Regions from separate parts of the Blautia sp. AF26-2 genome, predicted to be linked through region 3. Evidence: a T-box and tRNA genes for the amino acid it is inferred to sense, from the RefSeq annotation. Region 3 holds a T-box; the other regions hold tRNA genes.
What was found. The T-box of region 3 lies ahead of DWY63_RS12970 (proline--tRNA ligase). A T-box ahead of a tRNA ligase gene usually reads a tRNA of that ligase, here a tRNA-Pro.
Positions count from the first base shown of each region.

Region 1: it has a tRNA-Pro gene. The T-box ahead of DWY63_RS12970 (proline--tRNA ligase) is inferred to sense a tRNA for this amino acid. The anticodon was not compared.
Region 2: it has a tRNA-Pro gene. The T-box ahead of DWY63_RS12970 (proline--tRNA ligase) is inferred to sense a tRNA for this amino acid. The anticodon was not compared.

Region 1 covers NZ_QTWD01000002.1:236,843-242,794, forward strand. The annotation lists gene DWY63_RS03950 (RsmF rRNA methyltransferase first C-terminal domain-containing protein) at 1-69, shown strand, start outside; gene DWY63_RS03955 (PcsB-like coiled-coil domain-containing protein) at 260-1,555, shown strand; tRNA gene DWY63_RS03960 (tRNA-Pro) at 1,792-1,865, shown strand; gene DWY63_RS03965 (Cof-type HAD-IIB family hydrolase) at 1,965-2,750, shown strand; gene DWY63_RS03970 (response regulator) at 3,261-5,952, shown strand, end outside.
Region 2 covers NZ_QTWD01000001.1:324,830-330,781, reverse strand. The annotation lists gene DWY63_RS01695 (2-isopropylmalate synthase) at 1-702, opposite strand, end outside; T-box leader at 803-1,066, opposite strand; gene DWY63_RS01690 (extracellular solute-binding protein) at 1,192-1,644, opposite strand; gene DWY63_RS01685 (LacI family DNA-binding transcriptional regulator) at 1,936-2,964, opposite strand; tRNA gene DWY63_RS01680 (tRNA-Pro) at 3,060-3,133, opposite strand; gene DWY63_RS01675 (sporulation initiation factor Spo0A C-terminal domain-containing protein) at 3,399-3,755, shown strand; gene ilvC (ketol-acid reductoisomerase) at 3,914-4,933, opposite strand; gene ilvN (acetolactate synthase small subunit) at 5,092-5,598, opposite strand; gene DWY63_RS01660 (glycoside hydrolase family 2 protein) at 5,720-5,952, opposite strand, start outside.
Region 3 covers NZ_QTWD01000009.1:133,450-139,401, reverse strand. The annotation lists gene DWY63_RS12980 (dicarboxylate/amino acid:cation symporter) at 1-1,022, shown strand, start outside; gene DWY63_RS12975 (NUDIX hydrolase) at 1,187-1,690, opposite strand; gene DWY63_RS12970 (proline--tRNA ligase) at 1,765-3,468, opposite strand; T-box leader at 3,649-3,951, opposite strand; gene DWY63_RS12965 (hypothetical protein) at 4,031-4,303, opposite strand; gene DWY63_RS12960 (alpha/beta hydrolase) at 4,324-5,154, opposite strand; gene DWY63_RS12955 (Cof-type HAD-IIB family hydrolase) at 5,486-5,952, shown strand, end outside.

The DNA.
Region 1 (5,952 bases), on a different contig from region 3:
GGCCTTGGATGGGGCAAACTGGTCAATGGAACCTTGAAAAATAAGTACCCTGTTGGATGGAGAAAGTAGAAAAATCATGCCAGTTTTTGCAGGAAAAACGTCGAAATATTACAAAGTTATTAACAGAAATTAAAAAAGACTTTCATTTCAGACATACTTGTGTTATAATGGCAAAGTACGGCGGGAAAAAAGGCCCATTTTCCGCAGTAACTTGGAGTGACAATCAGCAACAGAACGTAATAAGTATGAGGTGTACGACATGAAAAAAAAGAAATTATTCAGCCTGGTTTTGGCCACAGTGCTTACGGCAGCAACCGTTCTGCCATGCTATGGTGCCAGTACAAAGGAGAAAATTTCAAATGCTCAGGCAGAACAGGCTGCCGCACAGTCTCAGCTTGACAGCATACAGAGCAGGATTGACGAACTCAATTCCAAAAAGGGACAATCAGAAGAATATCTTTCCGAACTGAACCAGCAGCTGGACGATCTGCAGAACCGTCTGCAGGAGCTTCAGGATCAGTATGATGCGAAGCAGAACGAACTGGTACAGATTCAGGCAGATCTGGAAGATGCAAAAGCAAAAGAAGAAGAGCAGTACGAGGCGATGAAGCTCCGTATCCAGTATATGTATGAAAATTCTTCCGGAAACGGATACATGGCAATGCTCTTTTCTTCCAAAAGCATTTCAGAGCTGATCAGCCGGGCAGAATACATACAGAAAATTTCCGATTTCGACCGCGATCTTATGCAGGAGTATGAAGACACGGTAGACCAGGTAAAAGAAAAAGAAACACAGGTGCAGGAAGAGCAGGCAGCGATCGTAGAACTGCAGCAGCAGAGCAGCGATCAGCAGGAAGCAATCCAGGAGCTGTACGCAGCAGCTTATCAGGAACTCCGTACCTACTCCGCAGAGCTGGACGATGCAAAATCCAGCGAGAGTGCACTGGTAGATGAAATCAACAGCAAAGCAGATGCAATCAACGACCTGATCCGTCAGGCGAAAGAAGAGGAGATTGCAGCGCAGAAGAAAGCAGAAGAGGAAGCAGCCGCAGCAGCCGCCGCACAGCAGGCTGCCGCAGAAGCTGAGGCAGAGGCCGCCAGAAAACAGGCAGCCGAGGCCGCAAGAGTCGCAGCCGCAGAAGCAGCAAATGCCGCAGCGAAAGCAGATACCGATACAAGCAGCAGCTCCGGAAGCAGTTCTTCGGACAGCAGCGCATCCTCCACGACAACGGGGAGTCCATCCGCGTCAGATACTTCCAGCAGCTCCTCCAGCGGAACATACCTTGGAAGATTTAAACTGACAGGCTATTGCTCCTGTTCCATCTGTACCGGACAGTGGTCCGGCGGATCCACCGCGAGCGGAACCACACCGACCGCCGGCAGAACGATCGCCATGGGCGGTGTACCATTCGGAACGAAACTGATGATCAACGGCCAGGTTTACACGGTAGAAGACCGCGGAACCGCTTACGGCCACGTAGACATCTTCTGCAGCAGCCATTCCGAGGCGCTGAGCTTCGGCGTGCAGTATGCAGATGTATATCAGCTGAGCTGAGAAACAAAGATAAGAGATATGCCGGAACAGAACTTCCGGCATATCTCTTTTTTTGACTTTCTCAGAAACTGTCATTCTAAAAGAACACCAAAAAGGCCGCAAACCCGTGTGAAATGTACCTTTTGAAGCAATAATAAAAAAAATTAAAAAAATTTCAAAAAAGGTGTTGACATTCCTATAGACATCATATATAATAGCTATTGTTGACGGACGAGAGTTCAGAAAACAAATAAAATCGAAGCGTGGCTCAGTTTGGTAGAGCGCTGCGTTCGGGACGCAGAGGTCGTGGGTTCGAATCCCGTCGCTTCGACTGGAATGAAAATGCCGAAAGCCTTGACAATCAAGAGCTTCGGCATTTTTTCGTATGTCAGAAAGAGAACAGGAAACAGTACACGAGGAGGAAATTTTTGTGAAAGCATTATTTTTTGATATTGATGGAACGTTACTGAGTGAGATTACAAAAGAAATTCCGCAGAGCGCGCTCGATGCATTGAAAAAGACAGCGGAAAAAGGAAATCTTACGTTTATTAATACCGGCCGCACCTGGTCGGAGCTGCCCGAGGAGCTGAAAAAGCTTCCGTTTTCCGGATTTCTGTGCGGCTGCGGGACCTATCTGCGCCGGGACGGCGAAATCCTGATGCATCAGACGATTCCGAAAAAGCGCTGTGAGGAAATCCCGGTTATTTTAAAGGAGTGCAGGATCGGCATGATTCTGGAGGGAACGGATAATGTTTATTTTTCGTCGGAGGTATCCCGTTTTCGGGAGGTCGAGCAGACCCGTGCCTATTTCGCTGCTGTCGGAATCGGACTCGCGGAGACAGCGGAGACAAAAGGAATCATTTACGATAAATTTTGTATCGTAACCGATGCACAGTCTGATATAGAACGTATGTACCGTGAATTTGAGCAGGAGTTTGATATCATGGATCGCCGCGGCGGTGTATACGAAATCGTTCCGCACGGCTGCAGCAAAGGAACAGCTGTGGACTATGCGCTGAAACAGTTTCAGCTGGAGAAAGAAGATGCATACGTATTTGGCGACAGCAGCAACGACCTTACCATGTTCCGGTGCGGCGCACACACCATTGCGCTTGGAAAACATGATGAGATTCTGGATCCGTACACAGAGTACGTAACCGATACCGTCGAGCGGGACGGCGTGGCAAAGGCGATGGAGCATTACGGATTGATCTGACAGAAAAAAAGAAAGCGAAGGGGCGCATTTGAAAAGAAATTTTCAGGTGCGCCCCTTTGGTTGCAATTTTCTGAAAAAGGAAACAAGAAAAGCAGCGTCTGAAAAGGTATGTGCATTGCAAAGTAAAAAATTTCATGGTAATATAAAAATGAGTTTTTATGTATATTTGTAATGATACCAGGAGGTGAGCGTTCAGAAGTTCCATGGAAACAGAAAAAAATCAGATAAATAAAAAAAGCCTCAGATACCGTTTTACAGCAGGAACGATCGGAGTAAGTGTCTGGCAGCAGGAATGAATGCTCACTTGGCAAAGCCTATAAAAATTGAAAACATAAAGAGAATTTTGTATGAATATTGTGTGTAGTGGCTGCAACTTCTCAAATCCGTATACCTGTTTTTCACGTTTTGTAGGATATTATAACGTAAATGTAAAACTGGCAGGGACAGGTTCTCTGTATACAGATAAAAGCAGGATAATGAAGCATAAAACAGAGAGAGGATTTTTATAAAATGGAAAAGTATGAAGACAAAATATATTCTTTAGGTGAGGCTGTAACGGGACAGACACAGGCTATGTCACAGGCCGTACAGAAAACACTGGAAAATAATGGCGGGGTAGGTATAATGACAGGATCTTATGACCAAAACCTGTCTATTTTGTCTGTGAATAATCTGCTGTTGCATAGTACAGGATATACATTCGATACTTTCATGGAACAGACAAAAGGCTCATTGAGAAACTTCTTTTATGACGAGGAAGATAGACAGGAGCGAGACCATTTTTTGCAGCTTCACGGAACAGGGGAAGCACAGATCCTTACAGCAGACGGTACAGTGAAAAATGTACGGCTTTGTAAAGAGGATGCGACAGATGAGGCGGGCAGACAGATCTGGGTTATGTCCGTACAGGTCAACTGGGATCATGTAAATTTGACACTGCTCAATGAGGCTATCTGTTCCGGCTTCTGGTATTTTGACTGTGACGAAAACAGTGAGATTGTGAATGCAAACTGGAGTCATGAATTCCGAAAAATGCTTGGCTATCATGACACTCTGGACTTTCCGAATAAACTGGAATCCTGGTCAGATCTTCTGCATCCACAGGATAAAGAAAGAGTAATGGTGCAGCTTCAGGCGGCAATTAAGGATAAGACGAACCAGATAAAATACCAGGTAGAGTATCGTATGAGAATGAAGGATAATCAATACCAGTGGTTTCGGGCATCGGCAGAAGTAATACGCCGTCTGGATGGTTCTGCCAGCAGGATTGCCGGGATTTTTATTAATATTGATGCGGAAAAAAAAGAGGCCATGCAGGCACAAAAATCTGCTGCTTTCCACCGGGCTTTTACGAAAGCAGATTTGTGTGAGTATTATGTAAATCTGGAAGCGAATACTTTTGATACCTTTAAGGTTGAACCGTCCCTGATGACAGTCTTTGAACAGAGTCATACATGGGATGAACTGATCCGTCATTTTGTGGATTCCTATGTTGTGGAGACAGATAAGAAGGCGGTATCCTCTTTTTACGACCGTGGTTATATTGCAGAAAGGCTGAAGGGTCTGGAAACCGAATTGGCTTTAGAGTGCCGTATCACTCTGAATGGAGAAGAACGATGGGTCCGCAATGTGGTCATACGTGGCGAAATAGAGGATTCAGAATATGCCATGATCTTTCTGCGTGATATCACAGAGACAAAGGTAGAGAGCGCACGGCATCTGCAGATGGCAGCGGATAATGCTTCCATGGAGCAGCTGATTCAGAGTATTGTGCGTCTGGTTGACCGCTTTGTTGTCTGTGATCTGGAAAATGACAGATATGAATTCTATAACCTGAATGGACAGATGCTATATAAACCTCTGGGATTCTATCATGATTTTCAGATGCAGGTTCTTGAAAAGTATAAGACACTGGAAACATTGGAAACTATGGACATCCTGATCGCACCGGAAAATATCCGGAAGAATCTGAAAAGTGAAAATGATATTTATAAGTTTGAGTACTGCAGCCTGGATGAAAAGACTTATAAGATCGCTTCTTATATTCCTTTGGAATGGAAGAATGGAAAGCTGGAAAAGGTATTGCTGGCATCCATGGATGTGACACAGGAGAAGAAAGCAGAGATTGAATCCCGTCAGGCACTGAAAGAGGCTTACCGGTCTGCAGAAAATGCAAACCGTGCGAAAACAGAATTCCTTTCCAATATGTCCCACGATATCCGGACACCGATGAATGCCATTGTCGGCCTGACAGCAATTGCAGGAGCAAATATTGAGAGCCAGGACAGAGTCATTGAATGTCTCAGCAAAATTACAAAATCAAGCCGTCATCTGCTGGGGCTGATTAATGAAGTGCTGGATATGGCACGTATTGAAAGTGGAAAAATGACGCTGGCACAGGAGGATTTCAATCTGCCAGATCTGGTGGATAATCTTATAACACTCACAAAACCGGTGATTGATGAACATAAACACAATTTAGATATACACATTAATCACATTGAACATGAGAGTGTCTGTGGTGACAGCCTGAGAATCCAGCAGGTATTTGTGAATCTGATGAGTAATGCGGTCAAGTATACACCGGATGGCGGGAATATTACTTTTTCTATAGAGGAAAAGCCAAACGGATTTTCGGAACTTGGATGCTATGAATTTACGATTGAGGATAATGGGATCGGTATGTCACCGGAATTCCAGAAAATCATGTTTGATCCTTTCAGCCGCGCAGATGACCATCGGACAACCAGAGTCCAGGGAACAGGTCTGGGAATGGCAATCAGCAGAAATATTGTGAACCTGATGAATGGTAATATTAAAGTGGAAAGCACCTTACATAAGGGAACTAAAATTACAGTAACAATTTATCTGGAACTTCAGGAAAAAGAAAAAGAACAGGACAGAAATCTGATGAATCTACCTGTTCTGGTTGTGGATGATGATAAGACATGTTGTGAAAGTACAGTTGCCACATTGAAGGAGATTGGAATTACAGGCGAATGGGTTCTCTCCGGCAGAGAAGCCGTTGAGCGCTGTTATGCACATCATGAGCTAAAAAATGATTACTTTGCTGTTATTTTAGATTGGAAAATGCCGGATATGGACGGAATTGAAACAGCCAGACAGATCCGGAAACGGATAGGGAAAGAGATTACCATTATTGTACTGACATCTTATGAATTCAGCGAGATCGAAGAAGAAG
Region 2 (5,952 bases), on a different contig from region 3:
GTATTTCAGGTTTTTGCTCATGTATTCCACCTGGCTTGCATAAACGTGCGGCATGGAAAGCTCCACGGTGCTCGGCAGGTTGATGATGGCTTTGCGGTCTGCAGTCGGCTGCCATACGTCGAGAACGGCGTTGCACACCTCAAGCGCATATTCCGGCTCGGTTCCGGTAAAGCTCTCCGGGCTGTACTCGAAGCGGTATTTCTCGCCGGCCTCTTCTGTCAGCTCTTTTAAGAGCTTCGCTCCCTCAACGGCGATTTTCAGGATGTCTTCTTTCGACTTTTTGAAGACCTGCTGACGCTGTGCATAGGAAGTGGAATTGTAAACGTGAACGATAGCATTCTTGCAGCCCTTTAATGCCTTGAAGGTCTTGCGGATGATATGCTCTCTCGCCTGGGTCAAAACCTGAACGGTTACGTCTTCCGGGATCAGATCCTGCTCGATCAGGGTGCGGAGAAACTCATATTCGGTCTCGGATGCTGCCGGGAAGCCAACCTCGATCTCTTTGAAACCAACTTCCACAAGAAGTTTGAAGAACTCTACCTTCTGTTCCAGGCTCATCGGAATGACAAGCGCCTGGTTTCCGTCACGCAAGTCAACGCTGCACCATACCGGTGCTTTCTCGATGCTGTCTTTTTTTGCCCAGTCCATGCACGGAACCGGCGGCATATAGTACTGTTTCTGATACTTCTTTACATTCATCATGATTTTCTCCTCTCAGAAAGTGAAATATAATTTATTCTGCCGACATAAATTCGGGATGAAAGCATAAAAAAATCTCTCATCTTCTGTGTCGGCTTCTGACACAAGAGACGAAAGACTTGCTATCTTACGCGGTACCACTCCTGTTTTACAGAGATTTTCTCTGTACACTCTGCGGATACGGATGAAACATCTGCATATCCTGCCCCTCTAACGGTGGGTTTCCGTCTGCACCTACTCTTTTTATTCTAAATTTGGGAGCAGCGGCTCTGAGGTCAGTTCCACGGAATTCGTCTGCTGTTTCGCATCACCCAACAGCTTTCTGGATTCGGAAGCTCCATGTAGTATTCCTCTTCTTTGCCTTTTTCCTAACTTGGCTCTTATGTTACCATTTTTCTCCATCTCTGTCAAGCGCAAAACGCAGGATTCCGTAAAAATACACCCGCCGGAAAGGAGGCTCCGGCGGGTGCTCTAATACATGATTTCGTTGTTTTATTTGTTGTACTCTTCCAGGTATTTCTGGTAATCCTCTACCTGTTTTCCGTGGATTTCCTTGAGTTCATCCAGTGTAGTCGGAACAGCCAGTCCTAAGTTGTCCAGCCAGTCTTTCCAGATCCACAGAGTCTCACATGCCGGCTCTGCAACGTCGCCCGGGATACGGTAAATTCCGTTGTCTCCGGATGCATAGAACATAACGCCAGGATCTACGCTGTTGTAGTAGTCAACCATGTTGGTGTATTTCTTCATATACGGAGAAACATCCACCAGAAGGCCTGCGTCTACCCATTTCGTATAGTCAGCTTCCATGTTCCACCACCAGATGATGTCCGGTCGCTGTGTCTCATCGCCCATCAGAAGGGAAATTTTGGATGTTGCATCCGACCAGCCCGGCAGTGCAATGATATCGATATCCAGGTTGCAGCGGTCCTCCATCCATTTCTGCATTTCGCTCTCTCCTTTCCTTCCGGCGATATAATGCATTATTTTGCACCATTATTTTTTAATGTGTGATATTAACAAGGTTTTTATTCTTGCGTTTTTGTTCAGTTTAGTTTTCCTTAAATGCACCATTTTGCATTACTAATTAGTGTTTTTCTACATGGCATTTATGCACGAATTTGAATCATTGCAAAAAGGGAGCCGGAAACGCCCCGGCAGACGGTTTTTCTTCTCGTCCGCCGGGGCGTCCCTGGCTTTCTTTCTTTGTTCACTTTTTCCTGTTTTTTCTATTTCTTTCTATCCCTGACGCTTGCACGAGGAACGGCGCACCACAACCTCCCCCGAAACGAGAATCCGCTCTTTCGGCGCTTCCGGGTGCTCCTCCCGCCATAAAAATTCATGCACCATACGGCGGCCAAGCCACTTCGTATCGACATGAACGGTTGAGAAGAACGGATACAGCATCCGGTCCTCATCATCATCAAATCCGGTCAGTGCCACATCCTCCGGCACGCGCACGCCGATTTTCCGGAAGGATTCTGTCAGTCTTTTGGCGATCATATCGTTGCCGCAGACAATCGCTTCCGGCAGTGTATCGTAGCTCGCCACAATCTTGTCAAAATTTTCCGGGTAATAAAAATGATCGCTCTCCATATTGGGGCGCACAAGCTCCTCCTCGAGCGGAATGCCCGCCTGTTCCATCGCTGCAAGGAAACCGACATACCGGTCATGCATCGACTCATACGTGCTGCTGTGCTCACTTAGGAAACCGATCCGCGTCATGCCCTGCCCGATCAGATGGGACGTCAGAAGACTCACCGGCTGCACACCGTCCACACGCACGATATCGCCCATCGGCCGCTGTTCGATACCGCAGTAATGGTCGAGCTGAAAAATGCGGTATCCCAGATTTACCAGTTTCTGCATATATTCCGGCGGCAGCATTTTAATGCAGAAGATCGCATCGATATTTTCATTCAGGCCGAGCGGCAGAATGCCGTTCTCCTCCTCCCGCTCCGTCACGACCGCAACGCGCGTCTGACAGTTATTGAGGCTCGCCTCCTCGGAGATGCCGCTCACGACACGGTCCCAATAAACAGCGGCATCCCGCGTACGCAGAACCATAATATTGTAATGCTTCTCCTGCGGTGCCCGAACTTCTTCCACATATACATTTTCGCCCAGATAGCCATTTCTTTTCGCCATCCGAAGAACTCTCTCCCGCGTCACCGGAGCTACCTTCGGATCATCCTTTAATGCCATGGCAACCGTATTCCGGGACAATCCCAGCTCCTTTGCCATACTCTGTATCGTTACTTTCCCCATAACTTCCTCCCTGTTTTTTCTGCGCAATTCATTTTTCTTCCGCACACGTCTTTGTCCGTAAGAAAAAAAGTGCCGTAAAACGACACTCTTACCGATCGGGGCAACAGGATTTGAACCTGCGACCTCACGGCCCCCAGCCGTGCGCGCTACCAAGCTACGCCATACCCCGTAATCATGTTTTCATTATACCAGCGAACTTCTGAAAAATCAATGTTATTTTTCCCTCTCCCGTTTCATTACATTCATTTCTTTATTTCGTGTCATATTCTCTTTTATTTTACTATATTGTCACTTTTTCTTTCTGAATATGTAATTTTTCGACGTTTTCCACGTATCATAAGTGAAAGGGGAAAATCGTATGCCATACAAACTTTCACCTCTGGCATGCCCGTCTGCAAAGACTATGTAAAAACTGAATAAAAGGAGACATCGTAATGGAAACTGAAATTTACTTTCTACTACACTCTTTAGGAATTGGTGCAAAATACCGCGGATTTCGCTATCTCGCCTATGGTATCGCTTTATGCATGGAAGACGAAGATTATCTCCTTCGGGTCAGCAAAACGCTGTACCCAAAGATCGCGCAAACGTTTCAGGTATCGTCCTCCTGCGTCGAACGAGACATCCGCACCGCTATTTCCGTCTGCTGGACCCGCGGAAACCGTGATCTGCTCTTTTCGCTTTCTGTGCATCCGGTTCTGACAAAACCGACCAATTCCGAATTTTTTGATATTTTAAGTTCTTATATCAAATACTACCGTGCTTTTCCTGCCTGTCGTCAGGAGGCATAAAAAAAACGAATACAGAAAAGATAACACTTCCGCGCCCTATCATATTGGGGGATATGCATGGCGCGGAAGTGTTTTTTCTATGATAAAACGATAGAACGAAAAAAGGAGACTGCCCGCAAAGGCAGCCTCCCGATATGGATCATTTGACAGCAAACCGATTAGTTGTTGATCAGTTTGTCCTCGTTGCTCCAGCTGTACAGTTTTCTGACTTCTTCTCCGACTTTCTCTGACGGATGCTCTGCAGCTTTTCTTCTCATTGCACGGAAGTGAGCCTGTCCGCCTGCTGGGGACATATCCAGAAGGAAGTCTTTTGCGAAAGTACCATCCTGGATATCGGAAAGGATCTTCTTCATGGTCTTCTTGGTTTCTTCTGTGATGATCTTCGGTCCGGTGATGTAATCGCCGTACTCGGCTGTGTTGGAGATGGAGTATCTCATTCCGGAGAATCCCGACTGATAGATCAGGTCTACGATCAGTTTCATCTCATGGATGCACTCGAAGTATGCGTTTCTTGGGTCGTATCCAGCCTCGCACAGAGTCTCAAATCCAGCCTGCATCAGGGCGCATACACCGCCGCAGAGAACTGCCTGCTCACCGAACAGGTCTGTTTCGGTCTCAGTTCTGAAGGTTGTCTCCAGAAGACCAGCTCTTGCTCCGCCGATTCCAAGGCCGTAAGCCAGTGCTCTGTCCAGAGCTTTTCCGGTGTAATCCTGCTCAACAGCAACCAGGCAAGGAGTTCCTTTGCCAGCCTGATACTCGCTTCTTACTGTGTGGCCAGGTGCTTTCGGAGCGATCATAGCTACATCTACGTTCTTCGGAGGTACGATCTGTCCGAAGTGGATAGCGAAACCATGAGCGAACATCAGCATGTTGCCCTCTTCCAGGTTTGGCTCGATATCTTTTTTGTACATTGCAGCCTGTTTCTCATCGTTGATCAGGATCATGATGATATCAGCCTGTTTTGCAGCCTCAGCAGCGGTGTATACTTTGAATCCCTGTGCCTCTGCTTTTGCCCAGGATTTGCTGCCTTCATAAAGTCCAATAATAACATCACAGCCGGAATCTTTCAGGTTCAGTGCATGAGCATGTCCCTGGCTTCCGTAGCCGATAATTGCGATTTTTTTGCCTTCCAGTAAAGAGAGATTACAATCTTCCTGATAAAAAAGTCTTGCTGCCATTTTATTTTCCTCCATAATATATAGAATGTCTTGACCGGCGGCAGGTCGGCCAATTTATACAGCGAAAAGCATTTCTGCCTTTTGCTGTTTGTCAGGGAAATGAACTTTTCTATACAAAAATTTCATTCCTCTAGCAAACGTATGTAATGTGATCTGCGTTAATCGAGGTAACGCACATCGTGGGCTCCTCTGGAGAGTCCTGTCACTCCTGTTCTGGCCAGTTCCAGGATTTCGTATCCCTGTACCAGATTCAGGAACCCTTCGAGCTTTGACTGGTTTCCGGTCAGCTCTACAATCAGGCTTTCCTGTCCCACATCCACGATTCTTCCACGGAAGACATCGGAGATGGCGATGACATTGCGGCGTTCATTTTCATTCACACGGATTTTGACCAGCATCAGCTCTCGTCTGACACTCTCGTCCGGCTTCAGCTCTTTGATATCCCGCACATCGACAAGTTTTGCCAGCTGTTTTTTGATCTGCTCCAGAATCATTTCATCACTGCAGTACAGAACAACAGTCATTCTTGTGTATCGCGGGTCTGCTGTCACACCGGCGGTGATCGTCTCGATATTGTATCCGCGTCGGCTGAAAAGACCAGCTACTCTGCTTAAAAGTCCCGGCGTATTATCCACCAGCAGGGATAATGTTCTTTTCTGTTCCATAAACACCAACTTTCCTCCATCCGCAGGCGCCGCGGATTTTCAGCAATTTCTTACAACTTCCAACGCCTTATCCAATATATTAGCAACTTATCCTCACTTTGTCAACAAAAATTTTACCAAATTATTCTTTTGAGCAAAAATCTTTTGCCTCCTGTGGTTCCCATTTGCATACCTTCCGGTCATACGTAAGGATGCCGTTCGACTCCTCCTCGACATCGGTAAGCTGTGTGTAGACTGCTGCGGCAAGTCCCTGTTCTGTGAGTTCTCTTATCTTTTCTGCCAGTGCATTCATCGCTTTCTGGTACTGTGTCTGGTTCTGGTACGTGCGGTAGCCGAACGATTTTTCGGAGTAGA
Region 3 (5,952 bases):
AGGTCGGCGTAAAAACGATCGGCTTTTACCTTGTTACCACAGCACTTGCCGTCTGCATCGCACTTGGAACCGCCCTGCTCATTCACCCGGGTCTCGGACTTAACATGAGTGCGGTTCAGAAAGCCGACCTGTCCTCGACAGCAGCAGATTCCAGCGTCAGCCTGGTGGATACACTGCTCAACATCATCCCGAAGAACCCGATTGGTTCCATGGCAAACGGCGATATGCTTCCCATCATCGTATTCGCCCTGTTTGTCGGTGTAATGCTGGCAAAGCTCGGAAACCGTGCTTCGGTCGTTTCCAACTTTATCAGCCAGTTTAACGATGTCATGATGGAAATGACCATGACGGTCATGAAGGTGGCCCCGGTCGGCGTTTTCTGTCTGATTGCACGTACCTTTGCAACGGTCGGCTTTTCTGCGTTCGCACCGATGCTGAAATACATGGGAAATGTAACACTGGCGCTGGCACTGCAGTGCTTCATCATTTATCAGGTTCTTCTGTTCGTATTCACACGGCTGAATCCGATTAAATTCGTGAAGAAATTCCTTCCGGTTATGGGATTTGCATTTTCCACCGCAACCTCCAACGCGACAATCCCGATGTCGATTGATACCCTGAACAAAAAGATGGGTGTCTCGAAGCAGATTTCTTCGTTCACCATTCCGCTCGGCGCAACCATCAACATGGATGGTACCTCCATTATGCAGGGTGTCGCTGTCATCTTCATCGCAGAGGCATACGGTATTCATCTGACTCCGGCAAACCTCGCAACGGTTGTTGTTACCGCAACACTGGCTTCCATCGGTACCGCCGGTATCCCAAGCGTCGGACTTGTTACCCTGGCTATGGTACTGAATTCCGTCGGACTGCCAACGGAGGGTATCGCTCTTATCATGGGTATCGACCGTATTCTCGATATGCTGCGTACCGCCGTCAACATCACAGGCGATGCTGTCTGCACAACGATTGTCAGCCATCAGGAAAAGGCGCTCAACCGCGAAGTATTCAATCGCGATTAACCGCAAGGAACCGCTTGCGCGCTTACGGTCAAACGCTTACGAAAAGCCTTTTTCAGGCATGCCTACGGCAAGAAAGAATCCTGTAAATGATAAAAACGCGTTCCCGTTTTCGGAAACCTCTGTGGTTTCCGGCGGGAACGCGTTTTTCTTATCTCATTTCTCTGTTACAGTTCAAATGCCTGGCGGATGCTGTCGTAATGCAGGAATTTGCCTTCTGCGGCGTATCCTTTGATTTCGTCCAGCGTAGCAAAACGGTAGCCGTCCGTTTCTTCCTCCTGAAGGTGAAGATCCTCGTCTTTGACATCCATCACGAAGCGATAGACATCGACAAAGTAGTTGTCTCCCTCATCCGGGTTGATACGCCGGTAAGTGAAGAGGTAGCCGCCGTCTGCCTTGCTCACATCGAGTCCGGTTTCCTCTCTGACCTCACGGCGCACGGCCTCCCAGGAGCTCTCTCCTGCCTGTGCCGCGCCGCCGGAAACCTCCCACCAGCCCGGTGCCCAGGCTTTCGTCATGACACGTTTTGTGATAAGGAAGGTTCCGTCCGGTCTTGCGATTACGCCGAGCACCGTCAGGTGAAACTCGTCCGGCTTCATATGCCAGTCATTCCGCTTCATCGTGCGGCCGGTCGGCTGTTTGTTTTCATCATAGATATCCCAGAGTTCCATATCGTGTTTTCTCCTGTCGAACTTCTTCCGAACCCCATCGCGATTTTTCTTCCCTTTCGCATGGTTCTGAATCATTACAGATACTGTTTAATCTCTTCCATCACATTTTCCAGCGGAATCTGTGTTTTCAGAGTCTTATCGCGGGATGCAACCTCGACAACGCCCTGTTTCATATTTTTCGGGCTTACGATGATGCGAAGCGGAATACCGAGCAGGTCGGCATCGGCAAACATTACGCCGGCTCTGACGCTTCTGTCGTCGTAGATCACTTCGATGCCTGCGTTCTGCAGATCCTCGTACAGCTTGTCCGCGTATGCTCTTACTTCCTCGTCATCGACGCGGACCGCACAGAGGTGTACCTGCCACGGAGCGATAGCTTTCGGCCAGATCGGGCCGTACTCATCGTGATGTGCCTCGCAGACCGATGCTGCCAGACGGCCGACACCGATACCGTAGCATCCCATGATCGGGGTCTTGCTCTCGCCGTTTGCATCGACATAGGTCATATTCATGGATTTTGTATATTTGGTTCCAAGCTGGAAAATGTTTCCGACCTCGATACCTCTGGAGATCTTTACGGTCTTTTTGCCGCATTTCGGGCAGATGCCGCCCTCCTGGATTTTTGCAAAATCGTGATACTCGGCATTCGGAACGTCGCGCTCCATGTCGAGTCCTTTGTAATGATGCTCTGCCTCGTTGGCTCCGCAGGAAAGGTTGTTTCTTCCCTCGAGGGATTTATCATAGAGAACAACGGCATCTCCGTTCACCTTCAGGTCCACAGGTCCGATATAGCCTGCGTTCAGTCCGCATTCTTCGGTGATCACGGCTGCGTGAACCTGCTCGCCGAGGAAGTTGACCAGCTTCGTCTCGTTGACTTCGAGATCACCGCGGATGAAAAGGACAACGTATTTATCATCAACATTCTGCTGATAAACAACGGCTTTGCAGGAGTTCTTTGTCTCGTCTCCGAAGAAATTGCAGACGTCTTCAATGGTGTGGACGTTCGGTGTATAAACCTTTTCGAGTGCAGCGGATTCTGCGTCTCTTGCGATATCGGAAATGTTCTCAGCTGCCTCCATGTTGGCTCTGTAATCGCAGGAATCACACAGAACGATGGAATCCTCTCCGACCGGAGTCAGAAGCATGAACTCGTGGGAGATGTTTCCGCCCATCATACCGGAATCGGATTTGACAGATACCACCTCCGGCACGCCGACACGCTCGAAGATGCGCTCGTATGCTGCGTGGCATTTCTCGTAATACTGCTCCAGATCTTCCTGGCTGGTATGGAAGGAGTAAGCATCCTTCATCGTAAACTCACGCACACGGATCAGTCCGGCTCTCGGACGGGCCTCATCACGGAATTTTGTCTGGATCTGATAGATCATAAACGGATATTTGGTGTAGCTCTGTGCATACTCGCGAACGAGATGTACGGCTGCCTCCTCGTGGGTCATGCCGAGTACCATTTTGGCATTGTTGCGGTCGGTGAAACGCAGCAGTTCATCGCCGATGCTATCGTAACGGCCGGACTCATCCCACAGAGAAGCCGGCATGACAACCGGGAACTGCACTTCCTGGCCGTCGATTTTGTCCATCTCCTCTCGCAGGATCTGCTCGATTTTGCGCACAATGCGGCGCAGCGGCAGATAGGAAGAATAGATTCCGTTTGCCATATATTTGATGTATCCGCCTTTTACCATAATAGCATGGCTGTCGATGACACAGTCAGCAGGTCTTTCTTTGAAGCGCTCTCCTACTAATTTTTCAAGTTTCATTTTCTGATTTCCTCCTTATTCTTTGGGTTTTCAACATCTGAAATCTTCCAGACGCGAGAACATTCCAGCCTGTCCGATTTTAAGCTTTTATACAACATTTTACGCATCTAACTCATCACTGAAGTAACGAGTTAGATGCTTCGTTTTCAAACAGAAAAAAGCCCTAAACCGCAAGCTGCAGTTTAGGGCGAATTTTTTTATCCGCGGTACCACCTAAATTCAGGAAAACTCCTGCACTCTGACACAAAGCATTTGTACCCCACGATTTTTGTATTTTGTAATACGTGTGATCTCTGCTCTCTGTACCTTCTCTGTAACGGGAGATCCCGGTGCAGCCTACGAAATAAAGTTTCCCTGATGGATTTTCTTCTCTTCGGTGCACAGCTCCAAGACCGGTTCACGATAGATTCTGCAAAAAGCTTTCACCTGCCGCTTTCTCTCTGAATGCGCTCTGTCGCTACTGTTTCTTTTCGTCGCTTTTTCACTGCACTGATTGTAGCAGAAACCGGAAAAGAATGCAAGCCCGTTCCTTCCGCTTTTTCTGCATAAACGCCCGCACAGGTTACAGGCCTTCCCGATACATTCTGCTGATTGCCGCCTGGGCTTCCTCGGACTGTTTTTTCTCAATCCATGCTTTGCGGTCACTCAAAATAGCCAGCATCTCATCGACAACGTCCTCGGCGCGCGGGCTTGTGACGCGGTAGAGATAGCCGAGCATCCGCGTGGCGGTAAAATCGGTGTTCATCTGGCGGTATGCAATTTCCCGGCAGAAGTCGTCCGGGTAACCGTTGTGTTTTAACGCACGGTACAATTCGTCATTTCTCGTCTCTGGCATTGCCTGTCTCCCTTTTTCCTTTAAACATTTACGTTTCCGCTGTTCAGACCTTCCGTCTTTTCCTCAAGTGGCAGCCAGTCCAGTGCCTTTTTGATCCACTCATCCCAGAAATCCCATTCATGGCCACCCTTGCTCTCATAGTAGACAATGTCCATGCCGCTCTCTTCCATCCGTTTATGGTAGAGACGGTTTACTTCCAGAAGTCCGTCCTCTGTTCCGCACGCCTGGAATACGGTCGGCACATTGACAGACGGATCTTTTTTCCGTGCTTCCTTTAACTGCTCGATAAGAACAGCCGGGTTTTTGTCACTCTTTGCTGCTTCGACCAGATTTCCGAAATAACCTTCTTCATGTGCAAAGCTGTCCGCTCTGCTCTCTTCCGGATTTTCCAGCACATGAAGTGCACCGGACAGGCAGATCACAGCCCCGAAGGTATCGTGATATTTCAGGCCATTTCTGAGTGCGCCAAAACCACCCATGGAAAGGCCTCCGATAAAGGTGTCTTCTCTTTTTCTGGACAGCGGAAACATTTTTCTTGTAATCTCAACCAGTTCTTCTCCGATAAACTGTCCGTGCATGGCACCGATGGACGGCTGATCCACATAAAACGCATTCTCGCCGGCCGGCATGACAACGGCAAGGTTTTTCTCCTCTGCCCATCTTTGGATTCTGGTTCCATGAACCCAGTCTGTCTCATTCCCAAAAATGCCATGCAGCAAATACAGCGTTTTAAACGGTTTTTCCTCGCGCTCCGGCTGCCCAAAGGTAAATTTGTCGACCGGCAGAATAACCTGCAGCGGTACGGTGCGCATTAAAGTTTTTGACATGAAGCTTACCTGAATAAATGCCATAATAAAAATCCCCCTGTGGATATATATTTTTCTTTATTTTACGCCTTATTTCCGCATTTCGTCAACGTGGAGTTTTGCGTTCCTCCGGTTCCGGCTTGCACCCCGAAGCAATTCACGCTATAATCATGTTTATAGCAATCCCAGAAAATAATGCAAAAAATTCAGCACTGCAGAACGTGAATTACTGCGTCACGGATTTTCGTCGTACCCCGGTACGCCTTCAAATCCGTTCCTTGTAATTCGCGCCCTGCAGCACTGTCTTTTTTGCGTTATTTTCTGGTCTTGCTATAGTTTGAATTTTTTCTGTGACAAGATAAGGAGATTTTCTATTATGATAAAGTTGATTGCAACCGATGTCGATGGAACGCTCGTCAAAGACGGCACACTTCTGATCGACCCGGAATATATGACTGTTGTTTCCAGGCTTGTCGACCAGGGCATCCATTTTGTTGTCTGTTCCGGCCGCCAGTTTTCCAGTGAACAGAAGCTTTTCGCTCCGATCAAGGACCGCCTGCTCTACATCTCCGATGGCGGAACTGTCGTGCGCACACCGGAAAAGATTCTGAAAACATATCCGATGGAAACGGCACTCTGGAAATCCATGTGCCGCATGGTACACGACGAACTTCCGTCCTGCGACTGCTTTGCCGCCACCCCGGACTACTGCCTCGCCGAAGATGCCGGAAGCCGCATGTTTCACTGGCTCCGCGACTCCTACGGCTTCGATGTCCGCGAAGTACCGGATCTATCGAAGGTAGAAAACGAGGACATTATCAAATTCACAATCTACCATCCAAC